3 regions of the Clostridium intestinale genome follow, and region 3 is predicted to be linked to each of the others. Evidence: predicted binding sites of a transcription regulator. Region 3 holds the regulator's gene; each other region holds the start of a gene.

Region 1 (11,152 bases), 810 kb from region 3:
TGGCATTTTTAATACTTGGACCAATGTTAGATTTAAAAAATAATTTAATGCTTTTTAGTGGGTTTAAGAAAGGGTTTGTATTTAAACTTATGTTTTTAGTATTTTCTTCATGTTTTATAGTAGGTTGCTTAATATAGGAGGTATGGATGAAGAAATTAAATTTAAATGAATTTATATGGTTTTTGTGTTTGACATTTATTGATTTGTACTTAATATACTTATTAAAAACGGAAGGACTCTACAACTATGTGCATCCTAAAATGTTTTATTACACTGTATTTGCAATAATACTAATAGGAATTATTTCTTTGTTCCAATTAACTAGAGTATTCACAATTCCTTCAAGACAAGGGGTTAAAAAAGGTTATGGTATTTTTTTTATAGCCTTTATCTTGATGATGTATGGAAGAGAAGTAAGTGGAATAGAAGCTACTGAATATAAGGGGGTTACACTAATATTAAACAATCAAGATATACATGAAGATAAAGAAAGTCATGAAAAGATTAATGAGACGGGAATAATAAAATTTGATAAAGAACACTTTTTTTGTTATTTTGAGGAGCTTCAGGAGAATCCTAAAAATTATTTAGGGAGAGAAGTGGATATAAGTGGATTTGTATATAAGGTAGAAAAAGAGAAGGGACTTTTTTATCTAGGTAGAAGTGTACTTAATTGTTGTGTGGCTGATTCTCAGAATCTAGCATTAGTATTTAAGTCTGATGAAGTAAACATGCCAGAAAAAGGACAGTGGCTTCAGGTAAATGGATTTATAAATGTTAATGAAGTAGAGTATAAAGGAAACAAGGTAGCCTTACCAACTATTAAGGTGAAATCAACAAACAGAATTCCAAATGACCAAAATGAATTTTTATATAAAGAAGCTTAAATTAATATTATAGAGGCCCCTTTTGGGGCTTAATTTATTTCCCTGTTATTATGAACCCTCGTTTTTTGTTATACTAGTTTTATTAGAGTTTGTTACTTAGGAGAATAATATGAAACTTGGAAATAAAATAATGTTATTAACTATTGTAGTAATTATGGCGGTTATAGGTGTAATTTCTAACTTCGCCATGAAAATGGTTAGAGATAAAGTAAATGCAAAAAATGAAAATTATCTATTAGATACAGCTGAAGCTGTAGCTTCTGTACCACTTATAGAAGATGAACTTGAGAAGGGTGTTAATAACTTCAAGATTCAGACATTTACAGAAAAACTTAATTTAAAAATGAAGGTTAATTTTATAGTTGTTATTGATATGAATGGAATAAGGTATTCTCATCCATTAAGACAATACATAGGTATGCCTTTTGAAGGTGGAGATGATAAAAGAGTACTTGAAAGTGGAGAAAGTTACATATCAGAGGGTCTAGGGAGAATAGGATATTCAGTAAGGGCTTTTGCTCCAGTTTATAAAGAGGGTATACAAGTAGGTGCTGTATGTGTAGGGATTTTAAAAACTGACTGGAAACAAGAGGCAACATCTTTTATGTACAAATTAATTCCATATATAGGGCTAGCATTTATAATAGGTGTTATTGGTGCATATGCTCTTTCAAATAACATAAAGAAAACTATATTTGGATTAGAGCCTAAGGAAATAGCTCTGTTAGTTGAGGAAAGAAAAGCAGTAATAGATAATACAAACGATGGTCTAATAGCAATAAACACTAAAGGTGAGATAACCGTTTTAAATAAAAAGGCAAAGGAAATTTTAAATATAGATGATAAAGAATACATTTATCCAATCATATTAAATAATTTAAAAGAAGTGCTTGAAACTGGAGAAGAGTATTATAATAGAACTGAAAAATTATCTGATGATACTATAATATTAAGTAATTATAAAGGTATCACAGGTAACGAGGGAAATATAATAGGTGCTTTAGTTAATTTCCAAGATAGATCATTAGTAACAAAAATGGCAGAAGAGCTTACAGGGATAAAGTTATTAACTTGGGATTTAAGAGCACAAAACCATGAATTTATGAACAAACTACATACTATTGCTGGATTAATTCAATTAGAGAGATATGATAAAGCTTTAAAATATATTTTTGATGTATCTGAGATGGGAAATAAGGTAGTGGAATCTCTCAAGAAAATAGAAGATGTGTCAATACAAGGTCTGATCTTAGCTAAGTACCATAAAGCTCAGGAAGCAAAAATAAAATTTATAATAGAAGAGGGCTGTAATCTGAAAAAAGAGCGTGAGAAGGTAGGAACTCATGATTTACTCACCATAATAGGAAATCTTTTAGATAATTCTATAGATGTATTAAAAGATAAAGAAAATGGAGAAATGTCTATATTTATATCTGAGGAAGATGATATTATGATACAAGTAAGAAATAATGGTGAGCCGATAAAGGAAGAAATAGGAATTAATTTATTTGATAGAGGATTTACAACTAAAAAAGGTGATAGAGGATATGGTCTATATAATGTAAAAGAGATACTTGATTCTTTAGGTGGAGAAATAAGCTTTACCAGCGGAAAAATAACAGAATGGAAAGTTAGAATATAAGAGGGGATGATTATTTGATAAAGGTTATTATTGTAGAAGATGATCCTATGGTTAGAGAGATAAACAAAGAGTTTTTAGGTAAAATTGATGGCTTTAATGTAATCTATGAATGTTCAAGAATTAAAGAAGCTCAAGAGTTTTTATTAGAAAATAGTGTAGACTTAATCTTGTTAGATGTTTTTTTACCAAATGGGAATGGAATTGATTTATTAAAATGGGTAAGGAAAAATGATATTAATTGTGATGCTATATTAATAACAGCAGAAAAAGGCGTTCAAAGTGTAGATGAATCCTTTAGATATGGAGCAGTTGATTATTTAGTTAAGCCATTTTCTAAAGATAGATTTAATGAGGCATTGATAAAATATAAAAATAGACATGATAAGATGAGTTCTTTAGTTGATTTAAAGCAAGAGCATATTGATAAATACATAGTTAACAGTGAAAATTCTAATGTAAGTAAAAAAGAAACTGTAAAAGGGTTAAGTTTAGTAACTTATAATGAGATATGGAGAACAATAAATAATAATCCAACTAAGGAGGTTACGGCTGATAGCTTAGCTGATGAGGTGGGATTAGCTAGAGTTACAGTAAGAAGATATTTAGAGTATATGGTTGAGGAAGGAAAAATGGAATTAACCTTAGAATATGGAAAAGTAGGAAGACCAAATAATTACTATAGATTAAAAAAGTAGCGGAAGCTACTTTTTTTCTTATATATGTGAATAAAATAACATAGAAAAACTAGTTTTCTCAATAAAAAATTAAATGAAATCGGTTAACCAGTAAAAAACTGTGAACAAAAAGACCAAAATAAACAATAAGAGCAGAATGTTGTTTGTTTATTAATTAACAAATATACTCTAGGTGTAGAAAAAAACTTTTACAGGGGGATACAATAATGAAGAAAAAGATTTTAGCGGTAATGATGGTTTTGACAATTGCTATACCAGTTTTAGCGTTAACTGGATGTAAAAAAACTGAAAGTGCTGATGTAGTAGTAATAGGTGCTGGCGGAGCAGGGCTTTCAGCAGCTGTACAAGCTAAACAAGATGGTGCCAAAAATGTTGTAGTTTTAGAAAAGATGCCTATGGTTGGAGGAAATACTAACAGAGCTACAGGTGGATTAAATGCAGCAGAAACTGAGCAACAAAAAGAAAAAGGAATAAAAGATAGCATAGAAACTATGTATGAAGATACAATGAAGGGTGGATATAACAAAAATAACCCAGATTTAGTTAGAAAATTAGCAAACGAAGCTAAAGATTCTGTTGCATGGTTAACTAAGTTAGGAGCTGACTTAAGTGACGTTGGAAGAATGGCGGGAGCAACTAACTATAGAACACATAGACCTACAGGTGGTGCAGCAGCAGGAGCAAGCATAGTAAAAACATTAAAAGAAGCAGCGGATAAAGAAAAAGTTGATATAAGATTATGGAATAAAGCTACAGAGATAGTATTAGATAAAGATGGAAAAGTATCTGGAGTTAAAGCTACAGATAAAGAAGGCAAAGATTATACAATAAATACAAAGGCGGTTATACTTACAGCTGGTGGTTTTGGAGCAAATGAAGAAATGATTGTATCGTATAATGCGAACTTAAAAGGATTTGCAACTACTAACCATAGTGGTGCTACAGGAGATGGTATAAAATTAGCTGAAGCAATAAATGTAGATTTTGTTGACATGGCAGAAATTCAAACTCATCCAACAGTTGTACCGGATAAAGCAGTAATGGTAACAGAAGCAGTAAGAGGTAATGGAGCTATACTTATAAATAAAGATGGTAAAAGATTCTGTAATGAGTTAGAAACTAGAGATGTAGTTTCAGCTGCAATACTAGAGCAAAAAGATAAATTAGCATATTTATTCTTTGAAGATGGATTAAAAGAAAGTTTAAAGGCTACAGAAGAATATTTTAATATGGGACTAGTTATAGAAGCAGATAATTTAGAAGAATTAGCAAAGAAAATAGAAGTAAACCCAGCAGCATTAACTGAAAGTGTTAATAAATACAATACAGGTGTTGAATCTAAAAATGATGAGTTTAAGAGACCAGACCTTCCAAGACAGTTAAACAAAGGGAAAGTATATGCAATTCCTGTTACTCCAGCAGTTCACCACACAATGGGTGGAGTTAAAATAAACACAAATGCAGAAGTTATAAATAAAGATGGAAATACAATCCCAGGATTATATGCAGCAGGAGAAGTTACAGGTGGAGTTCACGGTGGAAATAGATTAGGTGGTAACGCATTAGCAGATATAGTTACTTATGGAAGAACAGCAGGAAAAAATGCAGTAACATTTATAAAATAATTTATAATTTGGAGGATTCATATAGTGAAAAAGTTAATGAGATTAATGAGCATATTAATGGTTTTAAGTGTTTTGTTTGTTGCATGTAGCAGCGGCAAATATAAAGATGGAACATATACAGGAGAAGGAAAAGGAGCTTCAAGTAATATAAAAGTTGAAGTAACTGTAAAAAGCGGTAAGATAGATAATATAGAAGTTCTTGAGCATAAAGAAACTGAGACAATTATAGATGGTGTTAAAAATGAATTAATACCAAATATAATAAAAAAACAAAGCACTGAAGATGTAGAAGCTGTTAGTGGAGCATCGTCTTCATCTCATGGAGTGTTAGAAGCAGTTAACCAAGCTCTAGAAGGAGCTAAAAAATAGAATCCCTTAAAGAACCGTTACAATTAAATTTGTAGCGGTTTTTATTTTGTAGGAGAAGATAAAAAGATAAGAATATAAGAATATATCTTCTTATAAATATATATTGTTAAGAAGATATAGTGTTTATGCTCCTTAGAGAGCCATGGATATAAAATAGAATAAATATAAAACGGTATTAATTTCTATCATTATAGAATACACTTCAAATTCTTCATATAAATTCTATAAAAATGTGGTATCATAGAAAATATAAAAAAAAGTATGGAGGAGAAAGACATGAATCCAGTTGCGTTTGATTTATTTGGAATAGAATTTAGATGGTATGGAATTCTTATTTCTTTAGGGATTATACTTGCATTTTTATTAGCGTATATAAATGCGCCTAAAAGAAAAATAGATTTTGAGAAATTAATTGATATATTTATAGTAGCATTTCCACTAGCGATAGTGGGAGCAAGAGCTTATTATGTTATATTTGAATTAGATTATTATAGAAATAATTTATCTGAAATTATAAATATAAGACAAGGTGGCTTAGCAATACATGGAGGTCTTATTGGAGCTATGCTTGGAGCTTTTATATATACGAGATGGAAGAAGATATCTATGTTAGATTATGCAGATTTAGCAGCACCATCAATAATACTAGCTCAAGCATTAGGTAGATGGGGAAACTTTTTTAATTCTGAAGCGCATGGTGGAAAAGTATCAGAAGAATTTATAAGTAAATTTCCAGAGTTTATTCAAAAAGGAATGTATATAAATGGATCTTATTATAATCCAACATTCTTATATGAATCTATTTGGAATGTTCTTGTGTGTATATTTTTAGTGTGGATATATAGAACATATAGAGGAGATCTTAAGGGAAGATTGTTCTTTGCTTACTTTGCATTATATTCATTAGGAAGAGTGTTTATTGAGGGCTTAAGGACAGACAGCTTATACTTTATGGGAATAAGAGTAGCCCAATTAGTAAGTGTTATAGGTATAATAGTTGGAGTTATATATATAGCAGCTGTAACTTTTAGAGAAAGAAATAAAGCTTAAGATATATGGGAATAGTTATTGATAGCTATTCCCATATAGTTTTCAATAAGTGAAAACTTACCACAGGTCTATTTTAGTATAATGCCTTGACTCAATACTTTTAAATTGTTATAATGGAATACGTGTCAGGAAATTAGGTGATAACCTAATATACCTAGAGGAAATGCACTGATATGGAGAGATGTCTGAGCGGTTGAAGGAGCTCGCCTGGAAAGCGGGTGTAGGGGAAACTCTACCGGGGGTTCGAATCCCCCTCTCTCCGCCATATACCGTGCTAGATGGGGAGTTAGCGGTGCCCTGTAACCTGCAATCCGCTATAGCAGGATTGAATTCCTCGCCTAGGCTTTAATTTGTGGAGTCTGCCCTAAGCAAGTAGTGTTGAGGATTGGGTCCCACGCAACGGAAGCTCATGAACCTCGTCAGGTCCGGAAGGAAGCAGCGATAAGTGAATCCTTCCGTGTGCCGTGGATTAACCTGGTCTGAGCTAACTACTTAGGTAACGTTCATAGATTACTGTCGAAGTGAGGTGCACGGTGTTATATTGTATATTAACCTTTAAGAGAAATCTTAAAGGTTTTTTTCATTTTAAAGGAAGATTAAAAAAAGAATATACTATAAAAAAGTTATCAACAACATATTGTGGACAATGTGGATAACCTATACTATATGTAGAAATTTCGACGGCGTGCGGCTGGAAAACAAGAAAAAATATGTAAAAAAATATCACAAAAGAAAATTTGGTAGAATTTACATTAATAAAACGCCTTAATAAAGTAAAAAATACTTTAGAAAAAAGGAGGGCTTATATAATGAAAAAATTATTAAGAATACTTTTAGCAGCTATGCTGATTTTAGGAATAGTTATGGTTCCAGTAAAGGCTAAAGATGATAAAGTTGTAGGAAATACATACCCATTTCAGTTGCCAGCATTAAAATATGCATACAATGCACTAGAGCCATATATAGATGAAGCCACAATGAGAATACATCATGACAAACATCATCAAGCTTATATTGATAACTTAAACAAGGCATTAGAAAAATATCCAGAGCTTCAAGATAAAACTTTAGAATACTTATTATCTAATTTAGAAAAATTACCTAAGGAAATTAAAGAACAAATTAGAAATAATGCAGGTGGACATTATAATCATACATTCTTTTGGGAAATAATAGGGCCTAATAAAGGTGGAGAAGCAAAAGGGGAACTAAAAACTGCTATAGATAAAACTTTTGGTTCATTTGATAAGTTTAAAGAGGAATTTAAAAAAGAGGCGTTAGGTAGATTTGGATCTGGTTGGGCATGGTTAGTTAAAGATGATAAAGGAAATCTTAAGATAGTATCTACTCCAAATCAAGACGGACCAGTAGAATTAGGAGTAAAGCCTATAATAGCTATAGATGTATGGGAACATGCATATTATCTGAAGTATCAAAATAAAAGGGCTGAATACATAGATAATTGGTGGAATGTTGTAAATTGGGATAAAGCTGAAGAGCTATATAAAGCTAGATAGATTTTTATAAAAGGGAGATATCTTATCTCCCTTTTATTATGGATAAAATTAATATTTACTAAAGCTTATTAGAAAATGTATAATTATAAATAAACTAAAAGGGGGGAGGAAGTAAAGTGAAAGTAAAAAAGAGAGTTAATTATGTAGTAAATGGATTATTTATGATTTTAGGATGTGTTTTAGTATCAATAGGATTAGAGATATTTTTGGTTCCCAATGGGCTTGTAGATGGGGGCGTCGTAGGAATGTCAATTATGGCAAGTCATGTATCAGGGCTTCCTCTAGGACTATTTACATTTTTGTTTAATGTTCCATTTTTTATACTGGGATATAAACATATAGGAAAGACTTTTACTATATGTACTTTATTTTCAGTAATTTGCTTATCTATAGGAGTAAGTGTATTACATCCTGTACCAGGAATAACCCATGATATATTATTAGCAGCGGTTTTTGGTGGTGTAATAATGGGGGCAGGAGTAGGACTTATAATAAGAAATGGCGGTTCTTTAGATGGTACAGAAATAGTAGCTATTATCTTAGATAAGAGGGTTAGTTTTTCTATAGGTGAGATTGTCATGTTTTTTAACCTTTTTATATTAGGAATATCTTCCCTAATATTTGGATGGGATAAGGCAATGTACTCATTATTAGCATATTTCATAGCATTTAAGGTAATAGATATTGTTGTAGAAGGATTAGATGAAGCTAAAGCTGTAATGATTATATCAGAACAGTATGATGACATAACAAGTGCAATAATGGACAGGCTGGGAAGAGGGCTTACATTATTAGATGGAAAAGGTGCATATAAAGGTTTAGAAACTAATGTTATATATGTAATAGTCTCTAGACTTGAGATAACTAAATTAAAATCTATAGTTTTAGGGTTTGATGAAAATGCCTTAATAACCATAGGAAATGTTGAGGTAACGGGTAAGAGATATAAAAAGAGAGCTATACATTAATAAAAAGAGAGTATTAGAAATTTTCTAATGCTCTCTTTTTATTATATTTGTATACTGATATTTTAAATTGTTTTCTTCTTGTACAGGACTCTCATAAGTCTTTTCCCACTTAGAGTAGTCTATTTCTGGAAAGAAAGTATCACCATTAAAATTTTTATAAACTTTGGTTAAATAAATCTTTTCAACATATGGGAAGAACGAAGCGTAAATTTCTCCGCCACCAATTATAAAAACCTCTTCAGGATTATTAGAGTATTTTTCTAAAATAGTTTCTAATGAATTAATAACAGTCACGTTTTTATCATCTATACTAAAATTTTTATCTCTAGTTATAACTATATGATGTCTGTTAGGAAGAACTTTTGGTAGAGAAAGAAATGTTTTTCTTCCCATAACGATAGTATTACCATCAGTTATTTCTTTAAATCTTTTTAGATCCCCTGGCAATCTCCATAGGAGATTGTTATCTTTACCAATAGAATTATTTTCAGCTACAGCTACTATTATTGAAAGCATAAGAACATCCTCCTTTATCTAGTAATTATATAATAAAATGGCGTAAGTATAAAGATACAAAAATATTATATATTTAAAAATATATTTTCCAAATAAGTAAGTGTGACTACATGCGGATTGATGTGAATTTACTATGTATAAGCTCTTTAATAAATGGAAAATTCATATTGACAATTTAAATACAAAGTGGTATTTTTAATAATAATTCAAGAAAAATATAGTATTCATACTAAAAAACTAGGCAATAACGATTAGGGGGAGAAAACATGAATATTAAAGTTAACGGAGAACAAAAAAGTTATGAAGAAATTTTAACAGTAACTGAGCTTTTAAAAGCAGAGGATGTAGAAATGCCGGATATGGTTTCAGTTCAATTAAATGGGGAGTTTTTAGAAAGAGATAGTTTTTCTGACACTAAGCTTAAAGAAAATGACGAAGTAGATTTCTTATACTTTATGGGAGGTGGAAGTATTGGACTTTAGAGATGATCAAATAGAGAGATATTCTAGACACATAATACTTTCAGAAGTTGGAGTAGAAGGACAAGAAAAACTTCTTAATTCTAAGGTTCTTATAATAGGCACTGGTGGACTTGGGGCCCCAGCGGCAATGTTTTTAGCGGCAGCAGGTGTTGGAACTATAGGACTCGTTGATGCTGATGTTGTTGATTTATCTAATCTTCAAAGACAAATAATTCACCAAACAAAAGATGTGGGCAAGCTCAAAGTCCAATCAGGAAAAGAAACTATAAATGAAATGAATCCGGATATAAACGTAATAACTTATCATGAGTTTGTTACATCAGAAAATATATTGAAGATAATAGCAGATCAAGATTATGACTTTATCATAGATGGTACAGATAATTTTTCAGCTAAGTTTTTAATAAATGATGCCTGTGTATTAGCTAAAAAGCCATTCTCTCATGGTGGGATAATAAGATTCCAAGGACAACTTACAACATATATACCTGATAATGGAACACCTTGTTATAGATGTATATTCCAAACACCACCACCAGAAGGTGCAGTTCCAACTTGTAGAGAAGCTGGAGTTTTAGGGGTTATGGGAGGAGTGATAGGAACTCTTCAAGCTACTGAAGCATTAAAATATTTGCTTGGAATCGGGGAACCACTTGCAGGATATCTTCTTACTTATGATTCATTAAAGATGCAGTTTAAGAAAATCAAAGTAAATCATAATAAGAAATGTGGAGTTTGTGGAGAACATCCTACTATAACTGAACTTATAGATTATGCAGCTCCAACTTGTGACCTTAGGCTTTAGGTTTAATTTAGGAGGGCTATAAATGATATATTTACCAAAAGTAGAGTATGAAAAGATAATTAACCAAGCTAAAGCAGAATATCCATTAGAGTGTTGTGGACTTATCGCAGGTACAAAAAAAGAAGAGGATGTCTATATAGAAAAGGTATATGCATTAAGAAACATAGATGAAAGTAGTGAACACTTTTCCATGGATCCTAAAGAGCAGTTTGATACTATTAGAGCTATAAGAGGAAAAGCACTGATATTATTAGGGAATTACCACTCCCATCCTTATACTCCATCAAGACCATCAGAGGAGGATAAGAAACTTGCCTACGATCCTAAAGCGCTATATGGAATAGTTTCGCTAGAAAAAGAGGAGCCAGTTTTTAATATATTCAAGATAACTAAAGAAGGTGTAGAAAAGTTAGAATACCTGATTAGTTAAATAATTATTTGGGGTGGATAAAATGATAAATGTATTAGAAGAGCATTTTAAAAGTGTAGAGGAATTTGATGTAAAATCAAAGCAGTATTTAAATAAAGAAATAGACCCATTAAGATTTAAAGCATTTAGAGTAGCTATGGGAATTTATGAACAAAGAGAAAAAGAA
Region 2 (11,152 bases), 1.1 Mb from region 3:
AGTAGCACCTATGAACATAATATTTACTTTTCTTTCAACACCTGTCTCCCCAAGCCTTCTAAATGTACCCCTATCTAATATTGAGAAAAGTATTTCTTGTCCTTTCGGGGGAAGTCTATGAATTTCATCTAAAAAAAGTATCCCGTTATTTGCTTGTTCTACTAATCCCTCACTATCTGAATCCGCTCCTGTAAAAGCTCCTTTTTTGTATCCATATAATAAGGATAATAATAATTGAGGATTGTCCCCATAGTCTGCACAGTTGAATATTATAAAAGGCATGTCTTCTGAACCTTCTCTGTAATTCTTAGCAAACTTGTACATACTCTCTGCAAATTGTGTTTTACCAACACCACTCTCACCTGTAATTAATGTAGGAAGTCCAAAAGGTGGATATAGTATTGCTGACTTAGCTTGATAAATACATTTTTTTAAACTTCCGTTATAACCTATCAAAAGTTCAAAAGGATCTGAGTATTCATCTCCATCAATTATCTTTTCAATATTTTCACCGTTTTCTTGCAATAACTCTTCAACTACATGCCTCGATATATCAAAACCATCTTCTAAAAGTTTCCTAGTTATTTTACTTACATTTATCTTAGGATCCTTCTTTAGAATTTCTTCTACTTTATTTTCAAGATAAGGTTTTCTTCTTTCTCGAGAGTTTCCTATATTAAGTTCTTTTCTTAATGCGGTGATATTTTCTCTTGATGTAGCTAACATCTTTGCAAGCTTAGCATCAGTATAAGGATCTTTTTTGTTTTCATTTTTTATTAGGTTTATAAACTTGTCTTTTAAATTCATACTAAATCCTCCTACGTTTATATATTTAGCAAGTGCTGTGCCAAACATATTTCTAATTGTAATTTATCTCCTAACCCTCCTTTCTAAGCCAAAAGAAATTAAACTGTATACATTTTCAAAAATAGACTTACGTTTTCTGTATACATTTTCTTAAAATTTTATACTAAAGTTAGATTTATTTAAATGAGAAAGTTCTCAATTTTGAGGCAAAAAAATAAGGTCAGAGATTTTACTCTCTAACCTTATTTGTGTATTTCTTTATAATGCTAATTCCTTGTATTTCTCCAAAAGCTTAGCTAACTTACTATAAATATCTTTTGCTCCGCCAGTTAAGTCACTTTCTATATTTAAAGCAAGTAAAGGCTCATGAAGAGATAATCTAAGTAGGAACCAGCCTTGTTCTTTTAGACAATTTATTTTTATTCCTTCATAGTTTTTAGGTTCAATACTCCAGCCTTCTATAGTAGAAACACTTTCTTTTAAATCTTCTATAACAGACTGTCCGTAAGGTCTAAAATCTTCACACTTAATTTTTATCCTTTTTTCTTCAGTTTCTAAAGGATGCTTTAAGTCTTTTATTAGGGAATCTATATCCTTGCCCTCTTTTTTCAATTTGGACATTTCTATAAGGATTTTTACTATAAGGTAAGCTCCATCATCTAGAAAATAGTTTTCCTTTAAAGCTGCATGCCCTGAAGTTTCTATTGCTAAAGGAGATACTATGCCTTCTTCATTAAGCCTTTTAGCTTCGTTTATGACATTTTTATATCCTCTTTTAAATCTATGATGAACTCCACCTAAGTTAGTTATAAACTCTGCTAATCCTGTTGAGGTAATAGAATCTGTAACTATAGTTGCCCCCTCATTTTCTTTTAAAACTATAGAAGATATTAATGCTATAAGAGCATTTTTATTTATCTCTTCTCCTGTTTTAGCAACTATTGCTGATCTATCTACATCGGTGTCAAATATTATTCCTAAATCTGCTTTTGAATTAAGTACTGCATTTTTTATAGATTCCATAGCTTCTTTGTTTTCTGGGTTAGGTATATGGTTAGGGAAAGTTCCATCTGGGTCTAAAAACTGACTACCTTCAATGTCTGCCCCAAGTTCCTTTAATACCTTATCTGCAAAGAATCCACCTGCTCCATTTCCTGCATCCACTATTATTTTGCTTCCTGCCAATGGTTTTTCAGTTCCTACAGCAATTCTTACTTTATCAACTAGTAATTTAGAATAGTCTTTTACTAAATCTATTTCTGAAACAGTTCCTTGTGATACCACTATATAATCTTCATTATCTTCTAAAGCCAAATTTATTATTTCATCAATATCTTCTTTCTCACATCCTCCAAGTGGAGTGAAAAATTTAAGACCATTATAATAATATGGAAGGTGGCTAGCTGTTATCATTATTGATCCATCACATTTATACTCTTCTAAAACCGTAGTCATAAACATAGATGGTGTGGTAGTAATTCCACAATCATCTACATTTACTCCAACTTTAGTTAGAGACTCAGTCAAAGCTGATTTTAAACTAGGACCTGATAATCTCGAGTCCATACCTAATGCCACTTTTATATTATCTTTATTATTTGACTTATTTTTTAAAAACTTTGCAAAACCAACTCCAAGTAATTTCACAATTTCGGGGCTTAGGGTTTCTTTGTACTCTTCAGTTTCTATAGCTATTCCCCTTATATCCGTACCATTTTTCAGCTTTTTTAATGTAAGTTTTGTATTATCATCTACTACATTATATAAACTTGTGCTCATGGTTATTTCCCCCCTTAGTAATAACTATTAAAGTGATTTAGCTGCTTCAACTATATCTTTTGCAGTTAATCCATAATGTGCTAATAGAACATCTGGAGTTCCTGATTGACCAAATACGTCTTTAACTCCTATTCTCTTAAGTTTAGCTGGAGCTTCTTCAGCTAATACTTCTGCTACTGCTGAACCTAATCCACCTATTATGCTGTGTTCTTCAGCTGTAACTACTTTACCTATAGTTTTAGCTAGGTTTACTATAAGTTCATTATCTAATGGTTTTATAGTTGGTATATTTACAACAGTTGCTTCTATGTTTTCTTTGCTTAATGTTTCTGCTGCTTCTAAAGCTTTAGCTACCATTATTCCTGTTGCTACTATAAGTACGTCTTTTCCTTCTCTTAAAACTTCACCTTTTCCTATTTTGAATTCATAGTTTTCATCATGGATTACAGGTGTAGCTGCTCTTCCGAATCTTATATAAACTGGTCCATAATAATCTACTGCCGCAAATACTGCTTTTTTAGCTTCTACCGCATCAGCTGGATTTATTACTACCATATTTGGTATACTTCTCATTAAAGATATATCTTCTATAGCTTGATGACTTCCACCATCTTCTCCTACTGTTATACCCGCATGAGTTACAGCTATTTTAACATTTAATTTTGGATAAGCTACTGAGTTTCTGATTTGCTCAAATGCTCTTCCTGCTGCAAACATAGCAAAAGTAGTTGCAAATGGTATTTTTCCACATGTAGCTAATCCTGCTGCTGTTCCAATCATGTCACCTTCTGCTATTCCCATATCAAAGAATCTATCTGGTGCAACATTCTTGAATTCTCCACTCTTAGTTGCTTTTGCAAGGTCTGCATCTAATACTACTACGTTCTCATTTGATGCTAATTCTTTTAATGCTTCTCCGTAAGCTTCTCTAGTTGCTATATTCATTATTTTTCTCCTCCTTGTAACTCACTTAAAGCTTGTACTTTTTGTTCTTCATTTGGTGCAGTTCCATGCCATGAAGCTTTATTTTCCATGAAGGAAACGCCTTTTCCTTTAACTGTCTTAGCTATTATTGCTGTTGGTTTTCCTTTAACTTCTTTTGCTTTAACTAAAGCTTCTTTTATTTCTTCTAAATTATGTCCATCTATAACTAAAACATTCCATCCGAAAGCTTCAAACTTCGCATCTACTGGATTTACGTTCATAACTTCTTCGTTTGATCCATCTATTTGAAGTCCATTATGATCTATGAAAGCTACTACATTATCTAATTTGTAATGAGATGTACTCATTGCAGCTTCCCAGATTTGTCCTTCTTGAAGTTCTCCGTCTCCGATTATTGTATATACTCTATAGTCTTTTTTGTTTAATTTTCCTGCTAAAGCTATTCCATTAGCTGCTGATAATCCTTGTCCAAGTGATCCTGTTGACATATCTACTCCTGGAGTTTTCTTCATGTCTGGGTGTCCTTGAAGTATTGATTCAAATTTTCTTAAAGATTTAAGTTCTTCTTTTGAGAAATATCCTCTTTCTGCTAAAGCTGCATATAATCCTGGTGCTGCATGTCCTTTTGATAAAACAAATCTATCTCTGTCTTCCCATCTAGGATCTTCTACCTTTATGTTCATTTCCTCGAAATATAATACTGTTAATATATCTGCGATAGATAATGATCCACCTGGATGTCCTGATTTTGATGCTGTTAACATTTCAATGATGTCTACTCTTATAGCTTTTGCTATATCTTTTAGTTTTTCTGTATTCAACTTTTTTTCCTCCTTAAATCTTATCTTAAATCTTATTTTTTATTGGCATGTTGTTGCCAAAGATTTTATAAATTTTATACGATTTCTTTTAAGAATGCTGATGTACTGAATACATGCAACAATTGTTGAAGCTATTTTCTTACTTTTGCCCGTTATAGCGGTTTTGTGCTTCTTCATTTATATTCTAATCTATTTTTCACGCTAAGTAAAGTATATTAACGCATATTTTTTACTTTTATTTGCGTTTTTTTTCTTATATTTAATTGTTTATATTTTATTTAATAATTGTAAAATATATGTTATCATATTCTTTATAGTATATCTATTCAGCAGATTGGAACGGTGATTATGTTAAAAGAAGAACGTCAACAGGAAATTTTAAAAATTATAAACTCTGAGCAAAAGGTTATTGCAAGTGATTTAAGTCATAGATTATCTGTTTCGGAAGATACCATAAGAAGAGATTTAAAAGATCTTGATAATAAAGGATTAATTAGAAGAGTTCATAGTGGTGCTCTTAGACTAGGTCCTCCACTTGAGGATTTTTCTATTAGAGAAAAAGTCTTCAGTGATATAAAGATGAGTTTAGCCCAAAAAGCTTTACCCTTTATAAAGGATGATCAAGTTTTATTGATTGATGGTGGAACTACAAATTTATGTTTAACCAAACAGCTACCTATCAATCTAAAAGCAACAGTGATAACCAACAGTCCACCGATAGCTGTAGCTTTAGCTAATCACAAACAAATAGAAGTTATTATGCTTGGTGGCACATTGAACAAAAAATCAATGATAAACGTTGGAATAGATACGGTTGAGGCGTTATCTACCATGAGAGTTGATATCTATATTATGGGTATATACAATATAGACTCTCAAATAGGGGTAAGTTGCCCTACCCTTTCTGAATGTTTGACCAAAAGAAAAATGGTGTCAATTTCCTCTGAAATAATAGCACTTGTTACTTCAGATAAACTAGGAACAGTTTCAAATCAAGTTGTTTGCCCACCTCAGGATTTGAGTTATTTAATAACTGACTCTATTAGTTCTGAAATCAAAAATCTTTATAGCAGACAAAATATAACCGTCATAGATTAGGAAAAAGTGAGAGAAATCTCACTTTTTTTCTTATCTACTTTATGTTAAATAATTATCAATTTTAATATCAATTATTTATGAATTTGCTATTTTTCTCATAAAATTTCCCACCTTATTTAAACATTTTCATCAACTACTTCGCTTATATAGCTAAACTTTAATTAAACTATAAATTTAAAATTTTCTGAAAATAACCTTGATTTAATTCAATTCTTGTTATATTATTAACATAGATGTTAAATAATTAACAATTTGGATTAAAGGAAGGGATTTGTATGAAAGTTACTAATAGTGAAGATTTAATGGTTAAACTAGAAGAAATAAGAAAAGCTCAAAAGATATTTTCCTCATATACCCAAGAACAAGTAGATAAAATATTCAGAAACGCTGCCATAGCTGCAAATAATGCAAGAATTAAATTAGCTAAAATGGCTGTAGAAGAAAGTGGTATGGGTGTTTTAGAAGATAAGGTTATGAAGAATCATTTTGCAGCTGAGTATATTTACAATAAATATAAAGATGAGAAAACTTGTGGTGTTTTAGAACATGATGAATCTGCTGGTTTTAAAAGAATAGCTTCTCCTATAGGAGTTGTAGCTGCTATTATTCCTACCACTAATCCTACATCAACAGCTATATTTAAAGCTTTAATATCTTTAAAAACAAGAAACGGAATTATATTCTCTCCTCATCCGAGAGCAAAAAATGCTACTATTGAAGCTGCAAAAATAGTTTTAAAAGCAGCAGTTGAAGCTGGAGCCCCAGAAGGTATAATTGGATGGATAGATGAACCTAGTATCGAACTTTCTCAAATTGTTATGAAAGAAGCTGATATCATCTTAGCAACTGGTGGCCCTGCTATGGTTAAGGCTGCTTACTCTTCTGGTAAACCTGCCATAGGTGTAGGTGCTGGTAACACCCCTGCCATAATAGATGAAACTGCTCATATAAAAATGGCAGTAAGCTCAATAATTTTATCCAAATCCTTTGACAACGGCGTAATATGTGCTTCAGAGCAATCAGTATTAGTTTTAGACTCAATTTATGATGAAGTAAAGAAGGAATTTGAAGAAAGAGGAGCTTATGTATTAAGATTCTTCGAAGCAGAAAAACTAAAAAAGATACTATTAGTTAAAGGTAATATAAATCCAGATATAGTAGGACAATCTGCTTTAAAAATAGCTGAACTTGCTGGAATTACCGTGCCAGATAATACAAGAGTTTTAGTTGCAGAGGCACAATCTGTAGAATTCTCTGAACCTTTAGCCCATGAAAAGTTATCTCCTGTACTAACAATGTATAGAGTTAAAACTTTTGATGAAGCTATAGAAAAAGCTTCAAGATTAATTGAACAAGGTGGTTTAGGACATACCTCAACCCTTTATATAGATACCTTAACACAAAAAGAAAAATTAGATAAATTCACTTTAAATATGAAAACTGTTAGAACTTTAATAAATGTTCCAGCTACTCATGGAGCTATGGGGGATGTGTTTAACTTTAGATTAACACCTTCACTTACACTTGGCTGTGGTCCATGGGGTGGAAACTCAGTTTCAGATAACATTGGACCAAAACATTTATTAAATATAAAAAACGTAGCTGAGAGGAGAGAAAATATGCTTTGGTTTAAAGTACCACAAAAAACCTATTTTAAATATGGTTCTTTACCATTTGCTATAAGAGAACTAAAGGACTTAGGTAAAAAGAAAGCTTTTATAGTAACAGATAGAATATTAAATGATCTAGGATATACAAATAGAGTTACAGATGTTCTTAGTGAAATAGGAGTAGACTTTAGAATATTTACTGAAGTTGAACCTGATCCTACTCTATCTACTGCCCTTAAAGGTGCAAATGAAATGTTAAGCTATAATCCTGATGTAATTATAGCCCTAGGGGGAGGATCTCCTATGGATGCAGCAAAAATAATGAGAGTTTTATATGAACACCCTGAGATTCAATTCGAAGATGTTGCTATGAGATTCATGGATATAAGAAAAAGAATATGTCCATTCCCTAAATTAGGTACTAAGGCAATGATGGTAGCTATAGCAACCTCTGCTGGTACAGGCTCTGAGGTTACACCTTTTGCAGTTATTACTGATGAAAAATCAGGTATAAAATATCCACTTGCAGATTATGAGTTAACACCTGATATGGCTATAGTAGATGCAGAATTGATGATGAATATGCCAAAAGGATTAACCAGCGCTTCAGGAATAGATGCATTAACCCATGGATTAGAAGCCTACACATCTATTCAAGCTTCTGAATATACTAATGGGTTAGCAATGGAATCTATAAGACTTATATTTAAATACCTACCTCTTGCTTACGAGGAAGGAACAACAAATATTAAAGCTAGAGAAAAAATGGCCCATGCTTCAACTATGGCAGGAATGGCTTTTGCAAACTGTTTCTTAGGAGTATGTCACTCAATGGCTCACAAACTAGGAGCAGAACACCATATTCCTCATGGAGTAGCTAATGCCTTACTAATAAATGAAGTTATAAAATTTAATGCAGCAGATGATCCTAAAAAACAAGCAGGATTCCCTCAATATAAATATCCTAATATAAAAATGAGGTATGCAAGGATAGCTGATTATCTAAACCTTGGTGGAAATACTGAGGATGAAAAAGTAGATTTATTAATAAAAGCTATAAATGAACTTAAAAAGAAAATAAATATTCCTATGAGCATAAAAGAATATGGAATATCAAAAGAAAATTTCTATAGAAACCTTGATGATATGTGTGAGCAAGCTTTTGATGATCAATGCACAGGAGCTAATCCAAGATATCCTCTTATAAGCGAAATCAAAGAAATGTATATAAACTCATTTGATTTAGAGGAAGCTAAAAAAAGTAAAAGTATATTTTCAAAATACCCTAAACTTGCATAAATAAGCCTTTTCTACACTCAATAATAGAAGAAGCCTAGGATTTTAAATCTTCGGCTTCTTCCCTTATATTCTTTAAAAGTCTATTTATTTTCTCTCCTATTTTTACTCTCTCTTTTTTAATCCAATCAATATCTATTTCCAGCCCAAAATTCTTACCAAAAGAATAATATATATTTATCCTCTGATAATACAGCTCTAACTCCTTTAAATCATTCATAAAATATCTAGGTTTACTTATTTCCTTTTTATTAGATATAAATATTTCATCTATATAACTCAAATAAGTTATCATAAGTTCTCTTTCACTAATATCAAAAGGAATCTTCATAAGTTTCCACTCTATTTCTTGAGATAATCTATAGGTCTTTATATTTTCAAGTTTTATTATATACTCACTTACATCCATCTTTCTGTATAAACTACCCTCAACTTCTCTTGTACTCCAAAGGGCAAGCTTATCTTTAAGTGGGATATTTCTTATATTTACAATCCCTTCACTAGGACCTAAAACAGCTTCATAAATATTCTCATCCTTAGTCTCTAAGTTATATCTTATAAACTCTCCACTCTCTCCATAAGCAGCTACATACCCTCTATCATAAATACCTTTTCTACCCGCTCTTCCTGCTATTTGCTTAATTTCTTGAGATGTTAAACTTCTAACCTCATTACCATCAAACTTCCTAGTATCCATAAACACAATTCTTTTCAATGGAAGATTAACACCCATACCAATAGCATCAGTTGTTATTAAAATACTGTTTTCACCAGTTACAAATTCCTCATACTGCTTTCTTCTTACCTCTGGAGGTAAATCACCATATATAAGACTAGCTTTTATGCCCTTTTCGGCAAAATAACTAGCTAACTCCAGCACCTTTTTCTTAGAAAAAACAACTAGCCCATCACCGGCTGATGTATTTTTAAGTTTAAAAGCTTTATCTTCAACTATTAAAGGCATCTCTCTTACATATTCTATTATTTCATAATCTTCTCCGCAGTCCTCAATAATTTTTACTAGTATATTTTTAGCATTAAAAGCCCCACATACATGAACTTCTCTGGCCTTAAGTCCTAAAACTGCACGAGTCCACGCAAAACCTCTAAAGTCATCTTTAATCATTTGAATCTCATCAATTATACCTACGTCATATTCCTCATCTATATTAAGCTTTTCTATAGTACAGCTTACATGTCTAGAATTTTCAACTAAATCCTCTTCCTCACCTGTTACAAGATCGCAAGGAACCCCTTGCTTATTTAACTTTTCATAGTTTTCAAGGGCTAAGATTCTCAGGGGAGATAAATAAATACCCTTATTAGCCTTCTTTAAAGCCTCCATAGCATTATAGGTTTTTCCTGTATTGGTTTCTCCTAAATGAAGATAAAATTTTCTCTTATATTTTCTAGTTTCTCTATATTCATCTTTTGGATTCTTAGGAAAAGTTCTGTTAAAGTCTTCTTCCAATACCTTGGGTATATGCCTGGTAAGTAAAATACTCAGCACCCCAGATTTCATAAATCCCTCATAGTCATCCTTAATTATTTTATTAAAACTAAATTCAGTTCCATTTTTTCTATTATAATCTTCTATTATTCTCTCAGACACATACTTAAATAAATCTATATACCTATAATATACATCCTTAAAACCCTTAAACCCTTTATCCTGCATACCTTTTAAAATCTTTATTTTCTTTCTTAAAGAGGCCTCCTGCTCCCACAAAGCATTATTTTTGGAATTTCTCGCAATAGTTTCAATGTTACTAATCTGTTCTTTAAGCTTTTTAAATTCCCTGTCCTTACTCTTTTTCACGCCCAAGCCCCCTAACGTCAAATGAGATTATCCCTTCCTATATTATAAGTTTATTTATAAAATACATACCTTAAAACCAAATTCGATAATTTATTATAACATTATTGAAATAAAAAATCGTCAAGGCGATTATGAGCCGTCGATTTTTTTTGCGCATCTGCCTTTCTGAACGCATGTGAAGAAAACTGGCAGGCGCTCAATTCCTATTTTCTTGCATAGGAAAGCACTTTCTTCCTATGCAAGAAAAATGAGAGTATCCTCAAATACTCTCAAATAATTAGGGATTTATAATATTTATAATCTCCTCTATAGTTTCATCTATCTTCTTATTACTTGTATCTATCTTTATAGTATCCATATTTCTATAAAGCTCAAGCCTTTTAAGGCTATTCTCTAAATTTCTGTCTCCTCTTCCATTCTTAAAATCCTCAATAATCCTATTTCTCAAAACTTCCTCTGAACATATAAGAGTTATCTTATACAACTCAAAATCAAAATCTTTAAGTCTGTTCAGTAATAGCTCAAAAATACTCTCTTCATGAATCACCCAGTTAAAAACAATATGTTCTAAAGATGAATTCCTTAAAAAATTACTCAAAAGATAAACTATGTTATCTTCAACCATCTTTTTATTTTCATCATTGACTACAAAAGGGTTCATCATCCAACACCAATCCCCATCAAGCCAAACAGAATTATCAAGACTTTTATATAAAGCTTTTGAAATAGTACTCTTTCCAACACCCATAGTTCCATTTATGATTATTAGCTTCTTTTTCATTTACATAACCCCTTATTTTATATAATATTAAATCTTTATCTCAAATACTCACTATAATAAGGAAGTAAAACTTCATAAGCCTCCAAAACTTCTTTAGGAATATCCATGTGACCTATAAATCCTTTTCCCCTAGGTCCATATCCATTTTCATCATCTTTAAGTCTAGGTATTTCTCCCATAATTAAAGAAATGAATC
Region 3 (11,152 bases):
AGTATACAGAGTATTGGAGGAATGGCTATGGATGATAGAATTATAGACTTTAATGACCTCAAGAACAAAGCTAGAGATAAAGATATAGATAAATTTGAAACATATATTTATTCCTTATATTATGACTTAACGCAAGGGAAAATAACTATGGCAGATATGATGAAGGAAATTAATAAATATACTGCTGAAAATAACATATCTCAGGAAAAGTTAGTAAATATTCAAAAAGAAATTATGAAAAGATATGGTTTTGATGCTGAAAACCTAGAAGCGCAGATGAAGACTATGGGAGTAGATTTAAATGGAGCAAATTATGAAGAAGCTAGGAAAGTAATAGGTTTTCAGGAAAAGTATAAAAATAGACTTACTACTAAAAGTATACAGAACTATTCTATAAAAAATAGTAAAAATGATATCACAATATATTTAGATAATAATGAAGTTATGATTAATAGCTCAGGAAAAATAGATTTAACAGATAATGAATTAAACGAATTTTTATGCTCATATAAAAAGATATTAAAAGATGATAAGCTCAATATATCATTATGTGAAAATGTGAATAATTACATTTATTAAAATAGCTTTTATAGCTATTTTTTTATTTTGTTGAAATTTGCAATAAATTTTCAAAATGCTATAATAGAATGATGAAATTATCTAACTAAGGAGGGATATTTTGATTAAAGAATTTGTAAAATATTATAAGCCACATAAAAAATTATTTGCTATTGATATGTTCTGTGCATTTTTAGTATCAATATGTGATTTATTTTATCCTATGATTACCAGAAATATAATAAATGATTATGTACCAAATCAAAATTTAAGGTTACTTGTTGTTTGGAGTATAACCTTAATATTTATATATGCATTAAAATTAGTCTTAAACTATTTCATTCAATATTGGGGACATGTAGTTGGTGTAAGAATGCAAGCTGACATGAGAAAAAAGATTTTTAAACATCTACAAAAGCTTCCATTCAATTATTTTGATAATAATAAAACTGGTGTTATAATGTCTAGAATAATGAATGATTTAATGGAGATATCAGAATTAGCACACCATGGTCCAGAGGATTTATTTATATCATTAATAATGCTTATAGGATCATTTATAGTTTTATGTACTATAAATATACCACTGACACTTATAACTTTTGCATTTATACCTGTTTTAATATGGTATGCAATAAAGAAAAGAATTAAAATGAATGATGCTTTTAAGAAAACTAGAATAGAAATAGGGGATGTAAATGCGTCATTAGAAAACTCTATTGCAGGAATAAGAGTATCAAGGGCTTTTACTAATACTAAATACGAAATAGATAAATTTCAAGTAGGTAATAATAAATTTAGAAAAGCAAGAGAATATGCATATAAAGCTATGGCAGAATTTTATTCTGGAATGTTCTTTATTGTTGATATACTTAGTCTAATAGTATTAAGTATAGGCGGGTTCTTTACATTCAAAGGATATATAACCATTGGTGATTATGTTGCATATTTATTATATATAAAACTTTTTATGGATCCGATAAAGAGATTGATAAATTTTGTTGAGCAGTTACAATCAGGAATGACTGGATTTGAAAGATTCCAAGAACTTATGGCTGAACAAGAAGAGGAAGATTCTGAAAAAGCTACTGAGATGGGAACTGTAGACGGAAATATAGAATTTGAAGGTGTTAGTTTTAAATATGATGACGAAGAAACACATGTATTACAAGATTTGAATCTAAATATAAAATCTGGACAAACAGTTGCATTAGTTGGTCCATCTGGTGGAGGAAAAACTACTCTCTGTCACTTAGTTCCTAGGTTCTATGAACTTGATGGAGGTATAATAAAGATTGATGGAGTAGATATAACTGCTGTTAATAGAGAATCTTTAAGAAAAAATATAGGAATAGTTCAGCAAGATGTATTCTTATTTACTGGAACTATATTAGAAAATATTCTTTATGGAAATCCAGAAGCTTCAGAAGAAGAAGTAGTTGAGGCTGCTAGAAGAGCTAATATACATGAGTTTATTATAAATTTACCTGATGGATATAATACTTATATTGGAGAAAAAGGATTAAAGCTCTCAGGTGGACAAAAACAAAGATTATCAATAGCTAGAGTGTTTTTAAAGAACCCTAAGATACTTATTTTAGATGAAGCTACATCTGCACTTGATAACACAACTGAGATGATAATACAAAAATCATTAGAAGAACTAACAATAGGTAGAACAACATTAATAGTAGCTCACAGACTATCAACGATAAAGAATGCAGACGAGATTGTTGTATTAACACCAGAGGGAATAGCTGAAAAAGGAACTCATAAAGAGTTAATAAAAAATGATGGGATATATGCTTCTTTATATAGTCTTTCAGAAAGATAGAAAAATACTGCTATATTGAGAAAAACGAAGATATTTGATTTAATAGCTAGTTATAGTAAGATTTAAAGTTTAATAGTTAAATATATAGTTATTGAAGAAAATAAGTGTAAGTAATATACTTTAGATGAATTAAATATAGAGGTGTTTTTATGTTATTTAATATGAGCATTATAATTATAATGTTAGGAATTATTTTTACTATTATGGGTTTAAGAAGAGCTGATAAATATTAAAAGTCATAATTCGATTTATATTGACAAACTATGATATTTTAAATATAATCTATTTGGTTGAGAATACTTTCAGGCATAAGGGAGTAGCTACAGGAATTTCCTGTTTTAGATTATCAACAATTAGGTTTGAATCTTAATTAAAATTGTGAGACTTATATATAGCAAGGGTTGAGCTATATATAAGTCTCATTTTTTAATATAATAATTAGATTTTATACAGTAGTAGTTGGGGGAGTGTATACTCTTTGAGCAAGCTCATCATCCAGCATATAAAGTGCAGCAGGATTTTCTATTGATCTTTTTAACTTCTTTATAAGCTTGTTAAAAGTATCTTCCTCTTCAACTTGTTCATCTATAAACCATTTTAATAAACTTATAGTTGCATGTTCTTTTTCTTCTGTAGCTAAATCTGTTAGATTGTAAATTCTTTTTGTAACACCTTGTTCGTGTTCATAGGCAGTTTCAAAAGCATGGATTACACTATCAAAACCTAAAAGTGGTTGTTCAATAGTTTTAAGTTTAACTTCTCCATTTTTTTGAAATATGTAATCATAGAACTTCATAGCATGAGAAAGTTCTTCTTGGGCCTGAACTCTGAAAAAATTAGCGAAACCAGGTAAATCTAAAGTTTCACAATAAGCAGACATAGCTAAATAGCTATAAGAAGAATAAAGTTCATAGTTTACTTGTTCATTTAAAGCGGCTTGTAATTTATCACTTAACATTAAAACACCTCCAAAATATTCTTTAGTTAAATTATACTATTTGAAGAATTATTATTCAATAATTATGAGAAAAGTAGTATTACTATAAGTTTAAAACAAAAGTTTTGTTATTAAATGGATATTGATATATAATAATTAGTATAGTAATAATTATATTAAACATTTACAATACTAGATAATATGCAGTATTTGTGATAAAATAGTATAGTTAAGAATTAATATAGGGTATTTATGATAAATATACTGATAATTCTATTTAAGAATATAAATATGAGTAAAAATATATAATAATTTCACAATTTAGAATTTGACATTTGGTGTATAGAGAAATATTGAAAGAGGTGCGAATATGGAAAAGAAAAAAAATATATCAATGGCAGTTATAAAAAGATTGCCTAAATACCATAGATACTTAGGAGAGCTTCTAAGAAATGACGTGGATAGAATAAGCTCAAAAGAATTAAGTGAAAAGATAGGTTTTACAGCATCACAAATACGTCAAGATTTGAATTGTTTTGGAGACTTTGGACAGCAAGGTTACGGATACAATGTTAGAGAACTTCATGCTCAAATCAGTTCTATCTTAGGATTAAATAAAGATTATAATACAATAATAATAGGTGCTGGTAATATAGGTCAGGCAATTGCTAACTATAGATTTGATAGATTTGGGTTTAATATAATTGGTATTTTTGACGCAAATCCTAAACTTGTAGGAATAAAAATAAGAGACATAGAGATACAAGACATAGATAGAGTACCTGAATATTTGAAAAATAATATAGTTGATATAGGGGTAATATGCGTACCTAAAAATAATGCTCAAAAGGTATGTGATAAATTAGTTCAAGGAGGAGTTAAAGGTATATGGAATTTTGCTCCTATTGATTTAGATGCCCCAGAGGATATAACAATAGAAAATGTTCACTTAAGTGAAAGTGTGCTTACATTAATATATTTATTGAATGAAAAAGATCAATAGAGAGGGAAACCTCTCTTTTTTTTATTAAAAAAACTGTGAATTTATTTGACACAGTATTATCAATATGGATAGGATGAATTTTATATTAAATACAATTTTATCCTGGTAAGAGATAAAACAGCTTTGATATTAATTTATTTAATAGAGAAAAATGCCATAAAAGCCTTGCAAATAACTTTTATACATATTATAATCATATTGAAGTCAAAGAGTTGGTCATTTTTTTTGAAATTAATTGTTATAATATTAACAAAGAGTTAATAAAACGGTTATATAATTTAACAAAAAACCAATAATTTGTCTGAAATTGTATAATGAAACCTACTAAAAATTTAGCTTTACATTTTAAGGAGGATTACCACCATGGAATTAAAAAATGTTACTCTTGAAAAGAAAGAAAGAGTTGCGGTAGTGACTATCAATAGACCAAAGGCTTTAAATGCTTTAAACTCAGAAACATTAAAGGATTTAGACGTAGTTATTAACGAATTAGAAAATGATAAAGACTGCTATGTAGTTATTTTAACAGGTGCTGGTGAAAAGTCATTTGTTGCAGGCGCAGATATTTCAGAAATGAAAGATTTAAACGAAGCACAAGGTGAAGAATTCGGTGTTTTAGGCAATAAAGTTTTTAGAAGATTAGAGAATTTAGACAAGCCAGTAATAGCTGCTATATCAGGTTTTGCTCTAGGTGGAGGTTGTGAACTTGCTATGTCATGTGATATAAGAATAGCATCTGAAAAAGCAAAATTCGCACAACCAGAAGTTGGTCTAGGAATAACTCCAGGTTTTGGTGGAACTCAAAGATTACCAAGATTAGTTGGATTAGGAAAAGCTAAAGAATTAATTTATACATGTGACATTATTAAAGCTGACGAAGCATTAAGAATTGGATTAGTTAATAAAGTTGTTCCTCTAGAAAATCTTATGGAAGAAGCTTTTGCTATGGCTAATAAAATAGCAGAAAATGCACCTATAGCAGTTAAGCTATGCAAAGATGCAATAAACAGAGGAATGCAAGTTAATATAGATGAAGCAATAGCAATAGAAGCACAAGATTTCGGAAAATGTTTCTCAACAGAAGATCAAAAAGAAGGAATGAATGCTTTTATCGAAAGAAGAGCTAAAAGCTTCCAAAACAAATAATTAAGGTACGAATTAAGGAGGTAAAAATATGAATTTCGCATTGACAAAAGAACAACAATTAGTAAGACAAATGGTTAGAGAATTTGCATTAAATGAAGTAAAGCCTATAGCAGGTGAAATTGATGAAACAGAAGAGTTTCCAATGGAAAACACTAAAAAGATGGCTAAACTTGGAATGTTAGGTATTCCATTTAAAAAAGAATATGGTGGAGCTGGTGGAGACACCTTATCATATATAATGACAGTAGAAGAATTATCAAAGGTATGTGGAACTCACGGAGTTATAGTTTCAGCTCATACTTCATTATGTGCATGTGTAGTTGACGCATTTGGTAATGCAGCACAAAAAGAAAAATATCTTCCAGCATTAGCTAAAGGTGAAAAACTTGGTGCTTTCGGATTAACTGAACCAGGTGCTGGTACAGATGCATCAGGACAACAAACTACTGCTGTTTTAGATGGAGATAATTATATATTAAACGGATCAAAAATATTCATAACAAATGGTGGAGTTGCAGAAACTTTCATAATATTTGCTATGACAGATAGAAGCAAAGGAACAAAAGGAATATCTGCTTTCATAGTAGAAAAAAGCTTCCCAGGATTCTCAATAGGTAAATTAGAAAACAAGATGGGTATAAGAGCATCTTCAACTACAGAACTTATCATGGAAAACTGTATAGTTCCAAAAGAAAACTTATTAGGAGCTGAAGGAAAAGGCTTTGGTATAGCAATGAAAACTCTTGATGGAGGAAGAATTGGTATAGCTGCTCAAGCATTAGGACTTGCTGCAGGAGCTTTAGAAGAAGCAATTGCTTACATGCAAGAAAGAAAACAATTTGGTAGACCACTTTCAGCATTCCAAGGATTACAATGGATGATAGCTGATATGGATGTTAAAGTAGAAGCTGCAAGACAACTTGTTTATAAAGCTGCATGGCTTAAAGATCAAGGGATTCCATATTCATTAGATGCTGCAAGAGCAAAATTATTTGCGTCAGAAGTAGCTATGGAAGTAACAACTAAAGCAGTTCAAATATTTGGTGGATACGGATATACTAAAGAATATCCAGTAGAAAGATTAATGAGAGATGCTAAGATAACTGAAATCTATGAAGGAACTTCAGAAGTTCAAAGAATGGTTATCGCTGCAAATGTTATAAAGTAATTAAGGGAGGCTTAATAATATGAAAATAGTAGTTTGTTTAAAGCAAGTTCCAGATACAACAGCTGTAAGAATAGATCCAAAAACAGGAACACTTATAAGAGATGGAGTTCCATCAATTATAAATCCAGAAGATAAACACGCATTAGAAGAAGCATTAGTTCTTAAAGAAACTTACGGAGCAACAGTTACAATAGTAAGTATGGGACCTCCACAAGCAAAGGATGCTTTAAGAGAAGCATTATCTATGGGAGCAGATGAAGCTATATTAATAACTGATAGAGCATTTGCAGGATCAGATACGCTTGCAACTTCAAAAGCATTAGCAGGAGTTTTAAAGAAATTAGAATACGATATAATATTTGCTGGAAGACAAGCGATTGATGGAGATACTGCACAAGTTGGACCAGAAATAGCTGAACATTTAAATATTCCACAAGTAACTTACGTTCAAGAAGTAAAAGTAAATGGTGATTTATTAACTATAAACAGAGCATTAGAAGATGGATATGAATTAGTTGAAGTAAAAACACCAGTATTATTAACAGCAATAAAAGAATTAAATAAACCAAGATATATGAACATCGCAAGTATATTTGATACTAAAGATGCTGAAATAAAAGTTTGGTCAGTGAATGATATTGATGTAGATAAAGCTGAGCTTGGATTGCCAGGTTCTCCAACTAAGGTTAAGAAATCTATGACTAAGGAAACTAAGGGAGCTGGAGAATTAGTTGAAAAACCAGCAAAAGAAGCAGCTAGTTACGTTTTAGAAAAATTAAAAGAAAAACACTACATCTAATATTAGGAGGTAAGAGTAATGAGTAATATAGCAGATTACAAAGGAGTTTGGGTTTTCGCTGAGCAAAGAGAAGGAGAACTTCAAAAGGTTTCTCTTGAATTATTAGGCGAAGGTAGAAAAATTGCAGATAAATTAGGAGTAAAACTTACGGCTTTACTTCTTGGAAATAATGTATCAAATTTAGTAGAAGAATTAGCTACTCATGGAGCAGACGAAGTTTTAGTAGCTGAACATGAATTACTAACTCATTATACAACTGACGGATATACAAAGGTTATTTGTGACCTTGCAAATGATAGAAAACCAGAAATATTATTTATAGGAGCTACATTTGTAGGAAGAGATTTAGGTCCTAGAGTAGCAGCTAGATTAACAACTGGATTAACAGCAGACTGTACTTCATTAGATATAGATGAAAATGGAAAGTTCTTATTAGCTACAAGACCAGCTTTTGGTGGTAACTTAATGGCTACTATAGCTTGTCAAGATCATAGACCACAAATGGCTACAGTAAGACCTGGTGTTTTCTCAAAATCAGAAAAAGCTGGAAACAATGCTGAAATAATAAAAGTTGACGTTAAACTTACACAAGAAGATGTAAGAACAAAAGTTATAGAAATAGTTAAAGAGAAAAAAGATATAGTTGATATAAGTGAAGCTAATTTCATAGTTTCTGGTGGTAGAGGAGTTGGATCTAAAGAAAACTTCAAACTATTAGAAGAATTAGCAGAAGCTTTAGGTGGAACTGTTGGTGGTTCAAGAGCAGCTATAGAAAAAGAATGGTTAGATAAAAATTTACAAGTAGGTCAAACAGGAAAAACAGTTAGACCAACTATATATATAGCATGTGGTATATCAGGAGCTATACAACACGTTGCTGGTATGCAAGATTCCGATTTAATAATAGCAGTAAACAAAGATGCTAATGCACCTATAATGAAGTTAGCTGACTATGCTATAGTTGGAGATTTAACAAAAGTTCTTCCAGAATTAACAGCTCAAGTAAAAGCATTAAAAGAAAATGCATAATTGTTAATTACCTAAATTTAGGTTACAATAATATAGGGGGAGAAATCCCCCCCTTAGAAAATACCTTAAAATAATGGAGGTTAGTAATATGGAAAAGATTTTTGTTCTTGGTGCAGGTACTATGGGAGCAGGTATTGTTCAAGCGTTTGCACAAAAAGGTTTTGAAGTAATAGTAAGAGATATTAAAGATGAATTTGTAGATAGAGGACTTGCTGGAATTCAAAAGAATGTTGAAAAGTTAGCAGCAAAAGGAAAAATAACTGAAGAAGATAAGGATGCAATCCTTTCAAGAATTTCAGGAACTACTGATTTAAATTTAGCAGCTGATTGTGATTTAGTTGTTGAAGCAGCAGTAGAAAACATGAAGATTAAAAGAGAAATATTCGCTCAATTAGATGAGATTTGTAAGCCAGAAACTATTTTAGCTTCAAATACTTCATCTCTTTCAATAACAGAAGTAGCAGCAGCTACAAAAAGACCAGATAAAGTTATAGGAATGCATTTCTTCAACCCAGCACCTATAATGAAATTGGTTGAAGTAATCAGAGGAATGGCTACTTCAAATGAAACTTTTGAAGCAGTTAAAGAAGTTTCTGTAGCTATTGGTAAAGAACCAGTAGAAGTAGCAGAAGCTCCAGGATTTGTTGTAAACAGAATCCTTATCCCTATGATTAATGAAGCAGTAGGAATACTTGCAGAAGATATTGCTTCTGCAGAAGACATAGATACAGCTATGAAACTTGGTGCTAATCACCCAATGGGACCTTTAGCATTAGGAGACCTTATAGGTCTAGATGTTTGTCTAGCTATCATGGATGTACTTTACACTGAAACAGGTGACACTAAGTACAGAGCTCACTCACTTCTAAGAAAGTATGTTAGAGCTGGATGGTTAGGAAGAAAGAGTGGAAGAGGATTCCACAACTACAACGCTTAATTTAGCTTACATTTTACCACTATATAAATCCAAAGAATCCCCTTGCAATTTATTGCAGGGGGATTTTTTATTACAGCTAAATAAATTTTAGGGTATAATTTATATTAAGAATATAAAAACAGGAGAAAACTATGAAAATTAATGAATGGCAAATGAATATATTTGACTCTTTGTATGATGGAGTACTTATAGCAGATAGAGAGTTCAAGGTTGTATATATAAATCCAGCATATACTAGAATTACAAATGTAAATTATGAGGATATAATAGGAAAAGAAATAAGTGAAGTTAGATTAGGAAGTAAACTACCAGAGGTAATTTCAAGTGGAAAGAAACTAATAGGGATTAAAAGAAAGGTTTCAGGTATAGAGTATATAGTTAATATAGTTCCTATAATAGAGAATAATGATATAGTCGGCGGCATTTCTATATTGAATGAAATTAACGATATATATAAATTAGTTGAGGAATTAAGAAAGTCAAATGATATAATAAAGGATTTAAAAGATAAAGTTAAAAATATAGGAAATCAAGCTAGATATGTTTTTGACGATATAGTTGGAGAAGATCTTAAGACAATTGAAACAAAAGCACTTGCGATTAAGATAGCAAAAAAAGATTTAAATGTTTTAATAACTGGAGAAAGCGGAACTGGAAAAGAGCTTATTGCGCAGGCAATACATAATGAAAGTGAAAGAAGGAATAAGCCCTTTGTAGCTATAAACTGTGCAACTTTAGAAAGTAACTTTTTAGAGAGTGAGTTATTTGGATATTCTGAAGGTGCATTCACTGGAGCAAAAAAGGGTGGTAAAAGAGGACTGTTTTTAGAAGCCAGTGGTGGAACTCTATTTTTAGATGAGTTATCAGAGATGGATTATAAACTTCAAGCAAAACTATTAAGAACTCTTCAAGAAAATATTATTAGACCTATAGGAGGAGTATCGGAAATTCCTATTGATGTCAGAATAATAGCAGCAACCAACAGAAACTTAGAAACAATGATAGAAAACAATGCATTTAGAAGAGATTTATACTATAGAATAGCTATATTTACAGTAAACTTGCTTCCTTTAAGAGAAAGAAGAAAAGATATAATACCTCTATCAAAGAATTTTTTAAAAAGAATTGAAAAGAAATTCAGAAAAGATTTATCTCTAAATGAAGAAGTGTTGAAGTTACTAGAAAGTTTTAAGTGGTCAGGTAATGTGAGAGAGTTAAAAAATGCAATAGAATTTGCGGCAATGATGACTGAGGATAATGAAATAAAAATCAGTGATCTTCCCAAAAAGATTCAGGAGGAAGGGTTTATACATAATCTAATTCCTATTAAAACTTTAGAGGATATAATAAAAGAAACTGAAAAAAATGAAATTGAAAAAGCAATAAAACTATATGGAGATACTGTTGAAGGGAAAAAATTAGCCGCAAAGGCTTTAGGAATTTCTTTAGCATCTTTATACAATAAAATTAAATAACGAGAGAGTATAACCTCTTTCTAGAATATTAGAAACTTTAAGGAATGATTTCTAATATTTTAGAAAGAGGTTTATTGTATATATTTACAGAGCTTGTAAAAGGATTTCACAAAGTTATGATAATAAGTTTCTAAAATTTTAGAAATTCATAAACAATATAGAAATAAAAATCAGAGAAACAGTGCAGTTTAGCAGTTAAAAACTTTGGCATAATACTTGCTTATATAGATATATGTGATTGCAGTAAAGGAGGGTTAGTTTTGAAA

What was found. Region 3 encodes Rex, which represses fermentation and respiration genes when NADH is low (regulators of the CRP and FNR family bind a similar motif). Its sites were predicted from a motif close to ATTGTTAANNNNTTAACAAT; they were not measured.
Region 1: P8F83_RS19185 (flavocytochrome c) is a predicted target of Rex. The motif match lies at 3,367-3,386, and genes of this name have one in related genera.
Region 2: adhE (bifunctional acetaldehyde-CoA/alcohol dehydrogenase) is a predicted target of Rex. The motif match lies at 5,683-5,702, and genes of this name have one in related genera.

What each region holds. Positions count from the first base shown of each region.
Region 1 covers NZ_CP121166.1:3,756,785-3,767,936, forward strand. Annotated here, with positions in the region: gene P8F83_RS19165 (permease) at 1-137, shown strand, start outside; gene P8F83_RS19170 (TIGR03943 family putative permease subunit) at 147-887, shown strand; gene P8F83_RS19175 (sensor histidine kinase) at 997-2,529, shown strand; gene P8F83_RS19180 (response regulator) at 2,544-3,224, shown strand; gene P8F83_RS19185 (flavocytochrome c) at 3,431-4,849, shown strand; gene P8F83_RS19190 (FMN-binding protein) at 4,874-5,218, shown strand; gene lgt (prolipoprotein diacylglyceryl transferase) at 5,495-6,268, shown strand; tRNA gene P8F83_RS19200 (tRNA-Ser) at 6,444-6,533, shown strand; RNA gene ffs (signal recognition particle sRNA large type) at 6,538-6,802, shown strand; gene P8F83_RS19210 (superoxide dismutase) at 7,078-7,785, shown strand; gene P8F83_RS19215 (YitT family protein) at 7,947-8,753, shown strand; gene P8F83_RS19220 (dihydrofolate reductase) at 8,778-9,269, opposite strand; gene thiS (sulfur carrier protein ThiS) at 9,536-9,751, shown strand; gene P8F83_RS19230 (HesA/MoeB/ThiF family protein) at 9,741-10,556, shown strand; gene P8F83_RS19235 (M67 family metallopeptidase) at 10,579-10,986, shown strand; gene P8F83_RS19240 (sulfurtransferase TusA family protein) at 11,009-11,152, shown strand, end outside.
Region 2 covers NZ_CP121166.1:3,996,629-4,007,780, reverse strand. Annotated here, with positions in the region: gene P8F83_RS20420 (sigma 54-interacting transcriptional regulator) at 1-855, opposite strand, end outside; gene P8F83_RS20415 (phosphohexomutase domain-containing protein) at 1,066-2,586, opposite strand; gene P8F83_RS20410 (transketolase family protein) at 2,614-3,531, opposite strand; gene P8F83_RS20405 (transketolase) at 3,531-4,352, opposite strand; gene P8F83_RS20400 (DeoR/GlpR family DNA-binding transcription regulator) at 4,701-5,450, shown strand; gene adhE (bifunctional acetaldehyde-CoA/alcohol dehydrogenase) at 5,726-8,359, shown strand; gene P8F83_RS20390 (DEAD/DEAH box helicase) at 8,394-10,175, opposite strand; gene P8F83_RS20385 (AAA family ATPase) at 10,453-10,956, opposite strand; gene P8F83_RS20380 (YdcF family protein) at 10,992-11,152, opposite strand, start outside.
Region 3 covers NZ_CP121166.1:2,944,793-2,955,944, reverse strand. Annotated here, with positions in the region: gene P8F83_RS15195 (DUF3867 domain-containing protein) at 28-579, shown strand; gene P8F83_RS15190 (ABC transporter ATP-binding protein) at 680-2,392, shown strand; gene P8F83_RS15185 (ferritin) at 2,838-3,350, opposite strand; gene P8F83_RS15180 (redox-sensing transcriptional repressor Rex) at 3,700-4,332, shown strand; gene P8F83_RS15175 (short-chain-enoyl-CoA hydratase) at 4,696-5,478, shown strand; gene P8F83_RS15170 (acyl-CoA dehydrogenase) at 5,507-6,646, shown strand; gene P8F83_RS15165 (electron transfer flavoprotein subunit beta/FixA family protein) at 6,666-7,445, shown strand; gene P8F83_RS15160 (electron transfer flavoprotein subunit alpha/FixB family protein) at 7,464-8,474, shown strand; gene P8F83_RS15155 (3-hydroxybutyryl-CoA dehydrogenase) at 8,563-9,411, shown strand; gene P8F83_RS15150 (sigma-54 interaction domain-containing protein) at 9,543-10,886, shown strand; gene P8F83_RS15145 (acyclic terpene utilization AtuA family protein) at 11,147-11,152, shown strand, end outside.